2 linked regions of the Niveibacterium microcysteis genome follow. The protein of the gene in region 1 interacts with the protein of each later gene in a pairwise test. Links are inferred from orthologs where the notes say so. Each region holds a gene or a part of one and is shown in the gene's direction. Other genes may lie near its edges. The genes, in order: lpdA and odhB.

Region 1 (3,180 bases):
GTGGCGTCAAGCTGACCATGCTCGCGTTCATGATCAAGGCGGCGGTTGCGGCGCTGAAGAAGTTCCCGACCTTCAACGCCTCGCTCGACGGCGACAACCTGGTGCTCAAGCAGTACTACCACATCGGTTTCGCTGCCGACACGCCGAACGGCCTGGTTGTGCCGGTGATCCGCGATGCGGACAAGAAGGGCGTCTCCGCGATCGCACAGGAAATGGGCGAACTGGCGAAGCTCGCACGCGACGGCAAGCTCAAGCCCGACCAGATGCAGGGCGGCTGCTTCACGATCAGCTCGCTGGGCGGTATCGGTGGCGTGTACTTCACGCCGATCATCAACGCGCCAGAAGTCGCCATCATGGGCGTCTGCAAGTCGCAGATCCGCCCGGTGTGGGACGGCTCGGCCTTTGTGCCGCGCCTGATGCTGCCGCTGTCGCTGTCGTGGGATCACCGCGTCATCGACGGTGCCGAGGCTGCCCGTTTCAATGCTTACTTCGCCGGCGTGCTGCAGGACTTCCGCCGCGTGCTGCTCTGAGCCGGAGACCTCAAGGATGAGCCAGATTATCGAAGTGAAGGTGCCGGACATCGGCGACTTCAAGGATGTGCCGATCATCGAGATCGCGGTCAAGCCGGGTGACACCGTCAAGGCCGAAGACGCGCTGCTGACGCTCGAATCCGACAAGGCGACGATGGATGTGCCGAGCCCGGCTGCCGGCGTCGTCAAGGAGCTCAAGGTCAAGGTGGGCGACCGCGTAGGCGAAGGTGCCGTGGTGCTGACGCTGGAAGCGGCTGCTGCTGCCTCTGTTTCCCAAGCTGCCGCCGAAGCGCCGAAGCCCGCAGCGCCCGCAGCGCCCGCTGCCGCCCCGGCTCCTGCGGCAGCCCCGGCGGCCCCGCTGCCTGCCGGCAGCTACAGCGGCGCAGTCGATATCGAGTGCGAAATGCTGGTGCTGGGCGCAGGCCCCGGCGGCTACTCCGCCGCCTTCCGCTCGGCCGACCTCGGCATGAAGACGGTGATGGTCGAACGCTACCCGACGCTGGGCGGCGTGTGCCTGAACGTCGGCTGTATCCCGTCCAAGGCGTTGCTGCACGTGGCAAACGTGATCGAGGAGGCCTCGCACTTTGCCGACGTGGGCGTCGCCTTCGACAAGCCCACGGTGGATCTGAACCGCCTGCGTGCGCACAAGGAAAAGGTCATCGGCAAGCTGACCGGTGGCCTCGCCGGCATGGCCAAGGCGCGCAAGGTCGATATCGTTCGCGGCTACGGTCAGTTCCTCGACGCCTACCACCTGGAAGTGGCGCTGACCACCGGTTCGGGCTCCGAGCTGAGCGGCGAGAAGAAGGTCATCCGCTTCCAGAAGGCCATCATCGCGGCTGGTTCGCAGGCGGTGAAGCTGCCCTTCCTGCCGGACGATCCGCGTATTGTCGATTCCACCGGCGCGCTGGAACTGCGCCAGGTTCCGAAGCGCATGCTGGTGATCGGCGGCGGCATCATCGGCTTGGAAATGGCGACGGTGTATTCGGCGCTGGGCGCGCGCATCGACGTGGTCGAAGCGCTGGAAGGCCTGATGACCGGTGCCGACCGTGATGCGGTCAAGGTCTGGGAAAAGCAGAACCTGCACCGCTTCGACAAGGTCATGCTGAAGACCCGCACGGTGGGTGTGACGTGCCGGCCGGATGGCATCCTGGTGAAGTTCGAAGGCGAAAACGCTCCGGCCGACGAGCAGAAGTATGACCTGATCCTCTCCGCTGTGGGCCGCAGTCCCAACGGCAAGAAGATCGGCGCCGAGAAGGCCGGCGTGCATGTCACCGACCGCGGCTTCATCCCGGTCGACAAGCAGCAGCGCACCAATGTGCCGCACATCTTCGGTATCGGCGACATCGTCGGCCAGCCGATGCTGGCGCACAAGGGCGTGCATGAAGCACACGTCGCCGCGGAAGTGGCAGCCGGTCAGAAGTCCTTCTTCGACGCGACGATCATTCCGTCGGTGGCCTACACCGAGCCGGAAGTCGCCTGGGTTGGCGTGACCGAGATCGATGCCAAGGCGAGTGGCCGCAAGATTAACGTGGCGAAGTTCCCGTGGGCCGCTTCGGGTCGTGCCATCGCGAACGGCTGCGATTACGGCTTCACCAAGCTGATCTTCGACGAAGAGACGCATCGCGTGGTCGGCGGCAGCATCGTCGGCCCGAACGCGGGCGACATGATCGGCGAGATCGCGCTGGCGATCGAGATGGGTTGTGATGCGGTGGATATCGGCAAGACGATCCACCCGCACCCGACGCTGGGTGAGTCGATCGGCATGACGGCAGAGGTCTTCGAAGGCACCTGTACCGATCTGCCGCCGATGAAGAAGAAGTAAGAACGTCTCGGGGGAGACTGACTGCGCTTCCGACCCGGGCCCCCCTGGGGGGAGGCCCGATGCCTGGCCGCTTGGCTGACGCATCGGGAGCGCAGGGAGCTCCCGCCTGATCGGGCGGTGAGTTCAATTGGAACGCGGCGGCTCTACGGAGCCGCCGCTTTTCCATTCAAGGGCTTGCGGCGCTTGGTGCCGGCGATGCCATAAAAATATTGAATGGCGATTTCCTTGCTTTGGTGCGGAAGGTGGATTAGGGTTAACCCTGACGGACGCCCGGAGACGCACAGAGCTTCCCGGTGAAATCCCTCCCTCCCCGCATCGGGACGCGCATGGCTCCTCCCCCTTGTCATGACGCCAGCCGTGCGCACCGGGCTGTTCCTGTCACCCAATGGCGAGCGAGAATAACCGCCGCTTCAAACAACGGACTGCGCGTACAGACACCCACCGCTTCGGCGCAAGGGTGAATAACAAAAGCTCGGCGACCTCAGGTCGCCATTTTTTTGTCCACGCTTGTCGTGTCAGGCTCGCCGGCGCCGTGGTGTGTTCGCCAGCCGCAAAGCTAACTGCAGGAACTCGTTCCAGAGCTCGCCATCGCCGACGCCCTTGATGATGCGGTCGACGCGGGCGGCATGCATCAGTGCCGCGCGCAGTGTGCCGAGCGGCAGACGTGGCAGGGCGCGCTGAATCAGAGCCTGTTTCTCGCGATCAAACACCCGCTCGCGCTTGAACAGCGCCGCGAGCGGTTGACCGCTGTCTTGCCCTGCGCGCAGCAGCGCCAGCGTGCGGATCTCGGTCGCCATCGCCCACAGCACCAGCGGTGGCGCCGCGCCT
Region 2 (3,160 bases), 1.5 Mb from region 1 along the record:
AAGCAAAGTGGGGCCGTCTGTCGGGCATCACGATGCTGCTGCCGCACGGTTATGAGGGGCAGGGGCCGGAGCACTCTTCGGCGCGACTTGAGCGCTACATGCAGCTGTGTGCCGAGAACAACTGGCAGGTCTGTGTACCCTCGACGCCGTCGCAGATCTTCCACCTGTTGCGCCGTCAGATGGTGCGCAAGCTCCGCAAGCCGCTGATCGTGATGACGCCGAAGTCGCTGCTGCGCCACAAGGACGCGGTTTCGACGCTGGATGAACTCTCGGATGGCCGTTTCCGTACGGTGATTGGCGAGGTTGATCCGCTGGATCCGAAGGCCGTCACGCGCGTGGTGCTGTGCTCCGGCAAGATCTACTACGAGCTGGTTGCCGAACGGCGTGCCAAGGGCATCCAGAACACCGCCATCGTACGTATCGAACAGCTTTATCCCTTCCCGAATGAGGCATTTGCCGAAGAGCTTGGCAAATACCCCAACGCGCAGGAAGTGGTGTGGTGTCAGGAAGAGCCGCGTAACCAGGGTGCCTGGTACTGGATCGTCTCCCGTCAGCATCTCGCCCGCTCGCTGGGCAAGAGCCACCACCTCTACCTCGTCAGCCGTCCGGCCTCGGCATCGCCGGCGGTCGGCTACTACGCCAAGCACCAGGTGCAGCAGAAGGCGGTGATCGAGGGCGCGTTCGGTGAACTGAATCAGGACGTCGCTCCGAGCCGTTGAGCTGGCGCGTCAGAAAGCACATAGAGGGAAGAAAAAATGCTGATCGAAGTGAAAGTCCCGCAGCTTTCCGAATCGGTGTCCGAAGCGACGCTGGTGAGCTGGCACAAGAAGGAAGGCGACGCGGTTGCCCGCGACGAAAACCTGATCGACATCGAGACCGACAAGGTCGTGCTCGAGACCCCGGCGCCGGCGGCCGGCGTGTTGGTCAAGATCATCAAGGGCAACGGCTCGAGCGTTACCAGTGGTGACCTGATCGCACAGATCGACACCGAAGCGACCGCAGGCGCCTCTGCGCCCGCCGCGACTGCGGCCCCGGCCGCAGCACCGGCGCCCGCTGCTGCTGCGGCTACCGCACCGTCGGGCATGGGCCCGGCGGCGCGCAAGATCCTCGCGGAGAAGGGCGTCGATGCATCGAACGTGCAGGGCACCGGCCCTGGCGGCCGTGTAACCAAGGCGGATGCGCTGGGTACGACGACCCACACCGTCACCAAGGCGGCGGTGGTGCCGTCAAGCCTCCCGGCAGTTGGCTCCACGGCGTCGGCATTGCCGCAGCCGCCGGCACCGGTGGCGGTGGAATCGGTGCTGGCCGATCGTCCGGAGCAGCGTGTGCCGATGAGCCGCCTGCGCGCCCGCGTTGCCGAGCGCTTGCTGCAGTCGCAAGCCACCAACGCCATCCTGACCACGTTCAACGAGGTCAACATGGCGCCGGTGATGGAGATGCGCAAGAAGTACCAGGAGAAGTTCGAGAAGGAGCACGGCGTGAAGCTGGGCTTCATGTCCTTCTTCGTGAAGGCCGCGGTTGCGGCACTGAAGAAGTACCCGGTGCTGAACGCGTCGGTCGATGGCAATGACATCGTCTATCACGGCTACTTCGATATCGGTATCGCCGTGGGTTCGCCGCGCGGTTTGGTGGTGCCGATCTTGCGCAACGCCGACCAGATGACGCTGGCGGAAATCGAGAAGAAGATTGCCGAGTTCGGCGCCAAGGCGCGCGATGGCAAGCTTTCCATCGAAGACCTGACCGGTGGCACCTTCTCGATCTCGAACGGCGGCATCTTCGGTTCGATGCTGTCGACGCCGATCATCAACCCGCCGCAATCGGCGATCCTCGGCATTCATGCCACCAAGGATCGTCCGGTGGTTGAGAACGGTCAGGTCGTGATCCGTCCGATCAACTACCTTGCGATGTCGTATGACCACCGGATCATCGACGGCCGCGAGGCAGTGCTCGGCTTGGTCACCATGAAGGAAGCACTGGAGGATCCGGCGCGTCTGCTGCTGGAAATCTGACCGGAGGCAATCAATGTCCGTCGCCGATGAAATCGCCAAACTGCACCAGCTGAAAGAAAGCGGAGCATTGACGGACGCGGAGTTCGCTGCGGCGAAAGCGCGCCTCCTGGGCGATGAAGCACCCCGCAGCAACGCTGCGGGGTCGGCGGCGATCAACGGATTGCGCCGTTCGCGTGACGACCGCTGGATCGGTGGCGTCTGCGGCGGCATCGGCCGGATGACCGGGGTAGAGTCGTGGGTCTGGCGCCTGCTGTGGGTGCTGATGGCCTGCTTCGCCGGTGTAGGTGTGTTCGCCTACGTCCTCTGCTGGATTTTTGTACCCGACGAGAACGCCGGGTAATCACGATCGGAGCGTTCAATGGCTCAGGAATTCGATGTACTGGTGATCGGCGGCGGGCCCGCTGGTTACGTCGCCGCCATCCGTGCGGCGCAGCTGGGGCTGAAAGCAGCCTGTTGCGAATCTGCGGCGTATGCCGATCCGAAAGGCGAGCCGCGTCTGGGTGGCACCTGCCTTAACGTCGGCTGCATCCCGTCGAAGGCGCTGTTGTATTCGTCGGAACTCTACGATCACGCAACCCACGCCTTCGTGATGCATGGCATCAAGGTCGAAGGTGTGTCGATCGATGTGCCCTCGATGATCCGCCGCAAGGACAACATCGTTACGCAGCTCACCAGCGGCATCAAAGGGCTGTTCAAGAAGTACAAGGTCACCTTTCTTGCCGGTCACGGCAGCTTCGTCGCGGAGGCCGACGGCCTCTGGAAGATGAAGGTTGGCAACGAAGATGTCGTCGCCAAGCATGTGATCGTTGCCACCGGCTCGCGTGCGCGGCATCTGCCGGGGATCCCGGTCGACAACGTCAACATCGTCGACAACGAAGGCGCGCTCAAGACCGAGTCCGTGCCGAAGCGCCTGGGCGTGATCGGTGCTGGCGTGATCGGCCTTGAAATGGGCAGCGTCTGGAAGCGCCTTGGCTCCGAGGTCACCATTCTTGAGGCGCTGCCGGACTTCCTGGCGGCAGCCGATCAGGCGGTGGCGAAGGAGGCCTGGAAGGTCTTCACGAAGAAGCAGGGTTTGAACATCCAGCTTGGCGTGCAGATCAAGGAAGTGACGACCGGCCCCAACACGGTCTCCGTGAAGTACGAGAACGACG

The links.
Region 2: the proteins of lpdA (region 1) and odhB interact in binary tests that used the Escherichia coli proteins (3 or more experiments, as listed by UniProt). The link is inferred for Niveibacterium microcysteis from one-to-one orthologs.

What each region holds. Positions count from the first base shown.
Region 1 is NZ_CP071060.1:781,372-784,551, forward strand. What follows is about bases 86-2,949. They hold lpdA (dihydrolipoyl dehydrogenase), read left to right. Parts: upstream 86-546; coding sequence 547-2,352; downstream 2,353-2,949. Other genes in these bases: aceF (dihydrolipoyllysine-residue acetyltransferase), read left to right, coding at 86-530; holA (DNA polymerase III subunit delta), read right to left, coding at 2,868-2,949. In the rest of the region: more of aceF, read left to right, coding at 1-85; more of holA, read right to left, coding at 2,950-3,180. UniProt on the Escherichia coli protein: Lipoamide dehydrogenase is a component of the glycine cleavage system as well as of the alpha-ketoacid dehydrogenase complexes.
Region 2 is NZ_CP071060.1:2,248,576-2,251,735, forward strand. The notes cover bases 39-2,882. They hold odhB (2-oxoglutarate dehydrogenase complex dihydrolipoyllysine-residue succinyltransferase), read left to right. Parts: upstream 39-755; coding sequence 756-2,009; downstream 2,010-2,882. Other genes in these bases: JY500_RS10175 (2-oxoglutarate dehydrogenase E1 component), read left to right, coding at 39-719; JY500_RS10185 (PspC domain-containing protein), read left to right, coding at 2,023-2,349; lpdA (dihydrolipoyl dehydrogenase), read left to right, coding at 2,368-2,882. In the rest of the region: more of JY500_RS10175, read left to right, coding at 1-38; more of lpdA, read left to right, coding at 2,883-3,160. UniProt on the Escherichia coli protein: E2 component of the 2-oxoglutarate dehydrogenase (OGDH) complex which catalyzes the second step in the conversion of 2-oxoglutarate to succinyl-CoA and CO(2).